3 regions of the Cupriavidus sp. 05L310 genome follow, and region 2 is predicted to be linked to each of the others. Evidence: predicted binding sites of a transcription regulator. Region 2 holds the regulator's gene; each other region holds the start of a gene.

Region 1 (3,271 bases), on a different contig from region 2:
GGCCCCCGCCATGCAGCCTGGGGCCGCCCGCCTTGCCATCCGCCCCTATCCCAAAGCGCTTGAGGAAACGGTGACATGGCACGGCGCACCATTGCTGCTGCGCCCGGTGCACCCCGAAGACGAGCCCGCTTACCAGGCATTTTTCGCCGCCCTGGCGCCGGAGGATATCCGCATGCGTTTTTTTTGCATGATCCGGCAGCCGCCGCACAGCCAGCTCGCACGCATGACCCAGATCGACTACGCACGCGAGATGGCGTTCGTCGCCGTCAGTCCGGCAGGCAGCGGGCCGAAGGCCATCCTGGGCGAAGTAAGGGCCGTGGCCGACCCCGACAACCTGCGTGCCGAGTTCGCCGTGACGGTGCGCTCCGACTGCAAGCGCCAGGGCATCGGCGGCCTGCTGCTGCGCAAGATGGTGGCCTATTGCCGCGCACACGGCACGCGGGAACTGGTCGGGACCACGCTGGCGACCAATACGGCGATGCTCCGGCTCGCCGAAAGCAGCGGCATCCACGTTCTGCGCGGCGACCGGCCGGCCAGCGACGGCGTGGAACTCCGCCTTTTGCTGACGGAGCCATCCGCGGCCAATGCGCCATGACCGGTCCGCCCCGCCATGGCCGGCTCCTTTGGCGAGCAGAATGCGCAAGCCGTCGTGATCGCCGAACCCTTCTAGCGCGGCCGAAGTGCGCGCGCCCTTGCTACAGCGCGCCATTGGTGTGATCTACCTGCCAGAATCGGAGCGAGCAAGCCACTATTTCGCCGCCGCCATTGCAGCGGCTGTATTGCGGACTCACCTTGCGGACACCCCTTGGCGGGTCCGGACGCGGGAAAAACCGGCGAGGTTCATCGCCTGCCGCCCGGCGCCCCGAACATGTGCTCCTGCTTGCGCTGGCATGGCGTGCAGCGCCTGGCGGTGGGGTACGCTTGCAGGCGCGGAAAGGGAATGGGCTCGCCGCAGTCCTGGCACGCGCCGTAGCGCAGCTTGCCGATGCGCGCCCGCGCCGCTGCAATGTCGGCCAGTTCCATGCGGTAGTGCTCGGTCATCGCATCGTCCATGCGCTCCCCGGCGGTCTGCCCGGCAAGTTCGGCGTTGCCGCCCGGCTCGGCGCCCGCGGACACAGTGCGGGTCACGGCCACCGCATCCATCTGGCCGCGGATCCTTTGCTCGATGCCGTCCAGCAAGGCAACCAGGCTGGAGAGTTGCTCTTTGGTCAATTCGGACATGGTGCACTCCCGGTGCGCGTCGAGGCGAGTCCACTCAATGATGCAATGACGCCGGGCCAGCGGCTTGCGCCAGATCAAATGTCGTGATGCGGATCTTGTCGCCCCCAGCGGCATCCCGGATAACGCCGGGGGCGGCAGGGACCATGGCGCCGGCCCTGGGCTTGGGCGGCCGCCACCATTCGGATCCTGCCGCGCAGCCCGCGCAAAGGATGGCCGCAAGGCAAACCGCGAGGCCGCGCAAACGCGCGGCGCCGCTGCCCAAGCCCTCATCGGAACGTTTCATCCGCATTGCCGCTCTCCCGTCGCCGGCGCAGCGGCTGCCGGCATGAAGCATCCGCAGCGTTGCGCGCCAGACCCCTGTGCCGCTTCAATATAGGCGGGTAGCCGCCGCCCGGCTTGATCCCCGTCAAGCTAGCTTCCGGTGGCCCGCATAGCATGGAAGCATGACCTGTCCAGAGTGCAAACAGGGAGACAGCTACCCAGGGAGATCCCAGCATGGATTCGGCGGTACTCACGCAAGCCCTGATGTGCCCCGCGGCCTACCCGCACCCGGTAGACAAAGTCAGCCTCATCGAGACGCACATTTCGCAAGTCTTCCTGGCCGGCTCCTTTGCTTACAAGGTGCGCAAGCCTGTGCACCTCGACTTCGTCGATTTCTCCACGCTGGCCGCGCGTAAAGTGGATTGCGAGGCCGAAGTGGAATTGAATCGCAGGATGGCGGCGGCGCTCTATCTCGGCGTGGTACCGGTCGTGGCGGGGCCATGCCAGCGCGATGTCCGCGTGGAAGGTACTGGCGAGGCGCTGGAGTTTGCGGTGAAAATGCGCCGCTTCCGGCAGCGAGACCTGCTTTCCGCCATGGCGGAGACAAATCGGCTGACCGGTCTCCATATCGAAACGCTGGCCCGCCGGCTTGCGGCGATCCACCTGGCTGCGCCCGTGGCCGGCGACGGCACCGGCCACGGCACGCCGGCGCGGATCACGGCGGTGATGGAACAGGCCTTGGCCGGCGTCGCCGCTCTCGCCTCCGGCACGGCTGCGGCGGCACGCGTGGCGGCGCTCCTGCGCGAACGGGCCGCGGCCCTGCAGCCCGCGTTTGCCAAACGGCTGGCAAGCGGTCATGTGCGGGAGTGCCACGGCGACCTGCACCTTGGCAATATCGTCATGATCGATGGCGCGCCCACGCCTTTTGACTGCCTTGAGTTCGATGCCGGGCTGCGCTGGATCGACACGATCAGCGATACCGCCTTTCTCTTCATGGATCTGCTGCATGCTGGCCGGCAAGACCTTGCCTATTGCCTGATCAATACCTACCTGGAATGCAGCGGCGACTATGCCGGCCTGACCGTGCTGCCGTTCTACACGGCGGTGCGCGCCGTGGTGCGCGCGCGCGTGCTGCTTGAGCGGGCGCGCCAGCGCAGCGTGGGGGGAACCAGCACCGCCGAACAAGCGGCGGCGACGCAGGTGCGCTGCAACGATCTGCTTGCGCTGGCCTGTGGCGTCCTGACGCGCCGGCCGGGCGCGATTATCATCATGCATGGCCTCTCCGGCAGCGGCAAAAGCACCGTTTCAGAGCAACTGGCGCTGGCCGCGGCCATGGTCCGCGTACGCTCCGACGTGGAGCGCAAGCGTCTGCCGCGTGGCAACCCCACGCTGCGTCATGATCATTACTCGCCTGGCGATACCGCCCGCGTCTACCGGCGGCTGCTGGGAATCTGCCGGCTTGGCAGCGGCGCGGGCGTTCCGATGATCGCCGACGCGACCTTCCTGGCGCGCGAGCAGCGGCTGCGTTTCGCGTCGCTGGCCGCGCGCCGGGGCGTGCCTTTTTCCATCGTCGATTGCAATGCCGACCTGGCTACCCTGCGCGAACGCATCGCCACGCGCGCGCGCCAGGGCGGCGACCCGTCCGACGCGGACCTTCAGGTGCTGGAGTGGCAACGGCGCGCGCAAGAGCCATTGGGCAGCGACGAATGGGGCCATGTGGTGCGCATTGCCGGCGCCGGATCAGCCGGCTGATGCGGGTCAGGCCGCGCGATCGATGCCGAGCCGAGCC
Region 2 (3,271 bases):
CCAACAGGTTTGGCAAAGTGCCCAGTCCGAACACGGCCATCACCAGCGCACCCGAAGGGGCGTTCCCGGCCAGCAGCGCCATCGCCAGGGCGCCATAGACCATGCCGCATGGTACCAGCCCCCAGGCCAGCCCCATGCCGTAGCGGCGCAGCAGCCGCCCCTGTGGCAGGCCCAAGGGCGCCAGGCGCACGCCCACGGCGGCAAGAAAACGGAGCAAACCGCCAGCGCCGCGCGCGGCAAACCGCTCCAGCCAGCCAGCCCCCACGGCGCGCCCACGCAACATCCATAATCCCGACATCACCAGCATCATGCTGCCGATTCCGAACAGCCAGCGCTGCAGCGGCAAGTACTGGGCCTTCCACACACCGGCGCCCAGGGTACCCAGCAAGGCGCCCAACAGCGCATACATGCTCAGCCGCCCGGCATGCATCACCAGGAGTTCGAGCAGCCAGTGGCCTGGCCGGCGCAGGATGGTGGCCGGCACACGGGCCGTGCCGCCTTGCTCGGCCGCAAGCGCAATGCCGCCACACATGGCCGCGCAATGCACACCACCTAGCAAAGCCAGGGTAAAAACGCTGAAGAGCACGCCTACGGTCAACTTCTCCTCCCAATCACATCGCCTGGCGCGGTAAAATGCGCCCTACGCGCCCCCGCGACTCCAAGAGGCGCTATCAACATGAAGCCCAGCGCCCGCGCACATCCGCGCAATCGCAAATCATGACGACGGGCACGGCAGGCGGCGCCACGCAGATGGCAGGCCCCGCCAGACCCGCGCCAGGCTAATGTGGATAGCGCTTCCAACCGACAGCTCTCAACGTCAAGCTTTCAACTCAATGCGCCTGCCACACGCGCTTGAGTGATTGCGCTAAACCGACAGGCCCCAATTGCTAACATCCATTCCCATTACCGAGATGTCGCCCCGCTGCTCCACTTGCTCGCTGGGACAGCTCTGCCTGCCCGTCGGCATGTCGCAGCAGGACCTCGAAAAAATGGATTCGCTGGTGCAGGAGCGCGTGCGCGTACGCAAGGGCGAGACCCTGTACCGCCTCGGCGATCCGCTCACCGCCGTCTATGCGATCCGCTTCGGCACGCTCAAAACCCACCTGACGATGGAAGATGGCCGCTCGCAGATCACGGGCTTCCACCTCCCCGGCGAAGTCGTCGGGCTCGACGGCCTTGGCGAAATGCAGCACGCGTCCGACGCCACCGCCCTTGAGGATACCGAAGTTTGCGTGGTGCGCTTCGGCGACCTCCAGTCGCTGTCCGGTGCGCTCCCGTCGTTGCAACATCAGTTCATGCGGCTGATGAGCAAGGAAATCTCGCAGGACCAGGTGATGCTGATCACGCTGGGCTCGATGCGCGCCGAAGAGCGGCTTGCCGCCTTCCTGATCAACCTTTCGGAGCGCCTTTCCGCGCGCGGCTATTCGGCCTCCGAGTTCGTGCTGCGCATGAGCCGCGAGGAGATCGGCAGCTACCTCGGGCTCAAGCTCGAAACCGTCAGCCGCCTGTTCTCCCGTTTTGCGGAAGCCGGGCTGATCCAGATCCGCCAGCGGCACGTCAAGCTGGTCGACATGACAGGCATCAAGCAGATCATCAACAAGTCCTGCTAGTCCGGCAGGCATCGACCGGCCGCGCGGAGTTTCCCGGCTCCCGCGGCATTGGCAGCCGCCTTGCCTTCCTTGCGTGGTGCCAATACCACGTCGCGCCGGCCTGGTCACGACACTCCTGCTCCGCCGCCCCCTGCCCCGCGGCGCGAAGACGCGCATCGCGCTCACTCCAGTTCGTCTGTCTCCGCCAGCCGCGTGGGCATGGTGTAAAGCGTCAGGCCGCTCGACAACGAACAAAGCACCCACGCGACCAGGAAGCCCACGGTGTAAACCGCCTCCCGCGACGCCTCGACCGGCTGTCCGAAGAAGCGCAGATCGCCGGGATCGACCATCGAAAACACCAGGGCGGTCGTCAGCCCGGCTACCAGGAAGCCGGGCCATAGCACCCACATCAGCCAGCGCAGTCTCATGGTCACCTCGCCTGCGCCGTGGCCGGCTCAGCCTGCCGCCCGATACCCGTCTTCTCGACCACCAACCCGTGCCGCGATACGCCATCGACAACGGGCGGGTCCGGGTGCGTCATGGCCAGCCAGATCGTGACCCCGCAGGCCACCATCGCCAGCAAGGGCCCGCTCATCAGCAGCCATGGCCAGGGTTCCTTCCACCAGGGATTGCTTTGCTGCATCATCAGGCCTCCTCTAGATTTCTCGGTTCAAAGATTGCGCGGTACGATGAAGCTGGTGCCCTGGCTGATTTCCGCACCGCCCCCACTGTCATCTCCTGTCGCAGTGACCGTCACCTGGATCTTGTGGGTGCCCTGGCCAGCGGCTTCGATCGGCACGCGCACGCGAATCGGAATCAGGCGGTTTGAGGTGGGCTCGAGATTGCCGGCAGCGTGATCGTATTCCACGGCCAGGCCCTTCAGGTCATCACTGTCCGCGCGAATGGCCACATGCATCGGCGCCTCGGTCGTGTTGATCAGTTGCAGGCGATACACGTTCTCGATCCAGCGTCCCTCCACTTCCCTGCCCAGCGCGCCGCGGTCGCGGATGATATCGACCTTGATCGGTGTGCGCATGGCCAGCGACACCGTGAAGCCGGCAACCAGGGCCAGCCAGATCACGGAGTACACCACCGTGCGCGGCCGGAACAGACGCTTGCGCGCCTCCGCCTCGGGCAGCACGCTGCGCATGGCGTTCTCCGAGGTGTAGCGGATCAGCCCGCGCGGATACGCCATCTTGTCCATGACTTGGTTGCAGGCGTCGATGCAGGCGCCGCAACCGATGCAGTCGTACTGCAGGCCGTCGCGAATATCGATGCCGGTGGGGCAGACCTGCACGCAGATGCTGCAGTTCACGCAATCGCCCATGCCGGCGGCCTGGTGGTCCACCTTGCGCGAGCGGCTGCCGCGCGGCTCGCCGCGGCCCACGTCATACGTCACCACATACGTGTCGCGATCGACCATCACGCTCTGGAAGCGTGCATAAGGACACATGTACTTGCACACCTGCTCGCGCATGAAGCCGGCGTTGCCCCAGGTGGCGAAGGCGTAGAACAGCATCCAGAACGTTTGCCACGGCCCCAGCGACAGGCTGAGCACGTGGCCGCCCAACTCGCGAATGGGCGAAAAGTACCCGACGAAGGTAAAGCCGGTCCATAGCGCGATCACGATCCAGAGCGTGTGCTTGGTGGCCTTGAGCCGCAGCTTGCGCGCGCTCCACGGA
Region 3 (3,271 bases), on a different contig from region 2:
ATGGGCGCCACCAAATTCGCGAGCGAGCATCACCGCGCCGAAGGGCTGATTGCCGTGCCGATCGCGGCTGACGATCCCGCCGCGCTGCGCGTTGGCGAGCAACTGGTGCGGGATGCCGGCTTCGAACCGGTGGTGATCGGGCGGCTGGCGACGGCCGACAGCTTTGCGCCGGGCGGCCCGCTGTTCCACCAGATCGGTTCGGCCGATGCCATGCGGGCGCGCATGGCGGAGGTCAGCGGCAAGGCGGCCGCGCAGCCGAAGTAACCCCGGCGGCTGGCCGGGGCGCGGCGCTTATGCCGGCACGGGCGCGTTGACGCTGGTCTGCCGGCCCTGGAAGTCCGTCCAGCACAGCGCCTTGAAGTCGTACAGCTTGCAGCGGCGCGCGGTCTGGAAGTACCAGCGCCAGGTGAAGTTCTGGATGATGATGCGGCCCGGCAGCGCGTGTTCGAGCAGCGCCTGCGCGCGCTTGAGGCGGTACAGCGGCACGCTCATGTCAACGTGATGGGCGGTGTGCTCCATGATGTGATGCAGGGCCGCGCCGATGCCGTAGCGGAAGCGCAGGTGCACGGTGGTGGAGACGAAAGGCTGGGCGCGTGCCCACATGGTCTTGGTCTCGTACCAGGCCACGCTGGTATGGGTGTGGTGCACATAGAGCACGAAGCCCACGGTGAAATTCCATACCAGGAAGGGCACGACGAAGCCCAGGCCCACCAGCAGCGCGACCGACTGGCCGCTGGCCACCGCCAGCCAGGCCAGCGCGCCGATCCAGGCGGCGCCGAAGATCGCCACCAGCGTGCAGTCCCACATGAAGACAGCACGGCGCGTGGGCATCTGGCGGCGGCTGGGGAAGAACATCTTGAACCACCAGATCTCGACCAGGTAGTACAGGCCCGCGCCGAAGCCGTTGCGGTAGACGCGCTCCAGCGCGCGGCGCCAGCGCGGCAGCGTCTGGAATTCCTCGAGCGAGTAGGGTGCCCAGACGAAGTCGAAGCCCTTGAGGTTGGAATAGCCGTGGTGGACCACGTTATGGCCGACTTCCCACAGGCTGTAGGGCGTGAGCGACGGCAGGAAGGTCAGCCGCCCCAGCCATTTGTTGAGGCCGCGCCGGGGCGTCAGGCTCTGGTGGCAGGCATCGTGGCCGATGATGAACAGGCGGGCGATGATGATGCCGGTCAGCACGCCCGCCGCCAGCTTGGCGAGCCAGTGGGAGAACATCACCACCCCGGCCAGCGCGGCCACGAACAGCGCCGTATCCAGCGCGAACAGCGCCAGCGCGCGCGAGGTGCTGCGCTGACCCAGCGGGATCAGCCAGCCGCGGATGATCTTGCGCGAGGGCAGGGGCGCTTCAGGGGAAATCGGCTCCGGAAAGGGGGCTTGCTGCGTGGCAATCATTCAAAAACCTTCAGTTGTCGAACGCGGGGTCGGGCACCTGGCTGTGCCCGGGACTGGCGATGCACGGCCACAGGGGGCCGACGGTGTGACAGCTTAGAAGGATTGCGTGACAGGGGTGTTGATCCGGGTCAAGCCGGCGTGGCCAGGACCCGGTGCTTCCCGGTGGAAAGTGATGATTAATGCGCGACGGAGGCCGACGCGCTTGCCGGCTCGCCCATCACATAGACCTCATCGATCACACGATCGTCGCCCAGCATGGCGAAGGCGAACAGTTGCTCTTCCAGCGTCTCCGAGCGCTCGCTGCGGCGGGCGATCAGCGGCGTGGCCTGCGGATCGAGCACGATGAAGTCGGCCTCGCAGCCCGGCGTGAAGCTGCCCACGCGCTCGCTCCAGCCCAGCGCATCGGCGGCGGCGCGGGTGGCCAGGTAGAACATGCGCAGCGCGGTGAGGTGATAGCCGCCCATGCGCGCCACCTTGTGCGCGGCATTCATGGTGCGCAGCATCGAGAACGAGGTGCCGCCGCCCACGTCGGTGGCCAGCGTCACGTTGAGGCGATAGGCGTCGGACTGGTGGAAGTCGTAGAAGCCGCTGCCCAGGAACAGGTTGGAGGTGGGGCAGTGCGCCACCGCGGCGCCACTGTCGGCCAGGCGCTTGCGGTCGTCCTGGTCGAGGTAGATGGCGTGGCCGTAGAACGCGCCCGGACGCAGCAGGCCGTAGTGATCGTAGATATCGAGATAGCTGCGCGCCTGCGGGAACAGTTCGGCAACCCACTTCACTTCGTCGCGGTTTTCCGCCACATGGGTCTGGATATAGGCGTCGGGATAGGCCTTGGCCAGTTCGCCGCAGGCAGCCAGTTGCGCCTCGCTGGAGGTCGGCGCGAAGCGCGGCGTGATCGCGTACGACAGGCGGTTCTTGCCGTGCCAGCGCGAGATCAGGTCAGCCGAATCGCGCGCGCCGGACTCGGCGGTGTCGCGCAGGAATTCGGGGCAGTTGCGGTCCATCAGCACCTTGCCGGTCACCAGGCGCAGGTTGCGCCGGTCCGCTTCGGCGAACAGCGCGTCGGCCGAGGCCGTGTGCACGGTGCTCCAGGCCACGGCGCTGGTGGTGCCGTTGCGCAGCAGCTCGTCGGCAAAGAAGCCCGCCACCGCCGCAGCGTACTCCGGCTCGGCGAAGCGGCGCTCCTCGGGGAAGGTGTAGGTTTCCAGCCAGTGCAGCAGGCCGGGCGAGGGCGAGGCGATGATGTCGGTCTGCGGGTAATGCACGTGGGTGTCGATAAAACCGGGCACGATCAGCTTGCCGCGGCGGTCGATCACTTCGGCGCCGGCCGGGATCTGCGCGGCCAGCTCGGCGTAGTCGCCGACCGCGGCGACATGCCCGGCGGTGACAACCAGCACCCCGTCTTCCCAATACTGATACGCGTCGTCATGAAACTGCGGATCGCGCAGGAAGTGCAGCACGCGGCCACGGATGGCGCGGGTGATGGACGGGTTGGGGGGCGTGGTCGTCATAGCGATGTCTCGTCATGCGCCGGCGCGCGCGTGGCGCGCCGGCATCTTGGTGTGAACCGCGCTCAGGCCGTGGAGGCCGTCGCGGGCAGGGGGGATTGCCAGAAGTGGTCGACTTCGGCGAGGAAGGCGGCCTTCTGCGTGGCGGGCAGGAAGGACGCCTCGAAACTATTGCGCGCCAGCTTGTGGCCGTCGTCCGCGGTCAGCGGCAGGGCTTCGAAGGTGGCTTCCCAGTTGGCGTTCATATAGCCGCCGAAATAGGCGGGGTCGTCGGAGTGCAGCGTGACCAGCACGCCGGCTTCCAGCAGGCGGTGCAGCGAGTGGTCGCGCAGGTCGGGATAGACCTTGAGCTTCTGGTTGGACAGCGGGCACAC

The links. Region 2 encodes FNR, which switches genes on or off when oxygen is low (the NO sensors DNR and NnrR bind a similar motif). Its sites were predicted from a motif close to TTGATNNNNATCAA; they were not measured.
Region 1: the regulator FNR is predicted to act here: its motif matches at 1,286-1,299, upstream of AC1DS6_RS37560 (TraR/DksA family transcriptional regulator).
Region 3: the regulator FNR is predicted to act here: its motif matches at 1,511-1,524, upstream of AC1DS6_RS08210 (fatty acid desaturase).

What each region holds. Positions count from the first base shown of each region.
Region 1 is NZ_JBFTOX010000077.1:10,219-13,489, forward strand. Features, by position in the region: gene AC1DS6_RS37555 (bifunctional acetate--CoA ligase family protein/GNAT family N-acetyltransferase) at 1-595, shown strand, start outside; gene AC1DS6_RS37560 (TraR/DksA family transcriptional regulator) at 841-1,221, opposite strand; gene AC1DS6_RS37565 (bifunctional aminoglycoside phosphotransferase/ATP-binding protein) at 1,717-3,234, shown strand.
Region 2 is NZ_JBFTOX010000025.1:23,871-27,141, forward strand. Features, by position in the region: gene AC1DS6_RS18925 (sulfite exporter TauE/SafE family protein) at 1-598, opposite strand, end outside; gene fnr (fumarate/nitrate reduction transcriptional regulator Fnr) at 885-1,610, shown strand; gene AC1DS6_RS18935 (hypothetical protein) at 1,772-2,017, opposite strand; gene AC1DS6_RS18940 (FixH family protein) at 2,020-2,235, opposite strand; gene ccoG (cytochrome c oxidase accessory protein CcoG) at 2,260-3,271, opposite strand, start outside.
Region 3 is NZ_JBFTOX010000009.1:8,042-11,312, reverse strand. Features, by position in the region: gene AC1DS6_RS08215 (NADPH-dependent F420 reductase) at 1-264, shown strand, start outside; gene AC1DS6_RS08210 (fatty acid desaturase) at 292-1,392, opposite strand; gene guaD (guanine deaminase) at 1,569-2,900, opposite strand; gene AC1DS6_RS08200 (adenosine deaminase) at 2,963-3,271, opposite strand, start outside.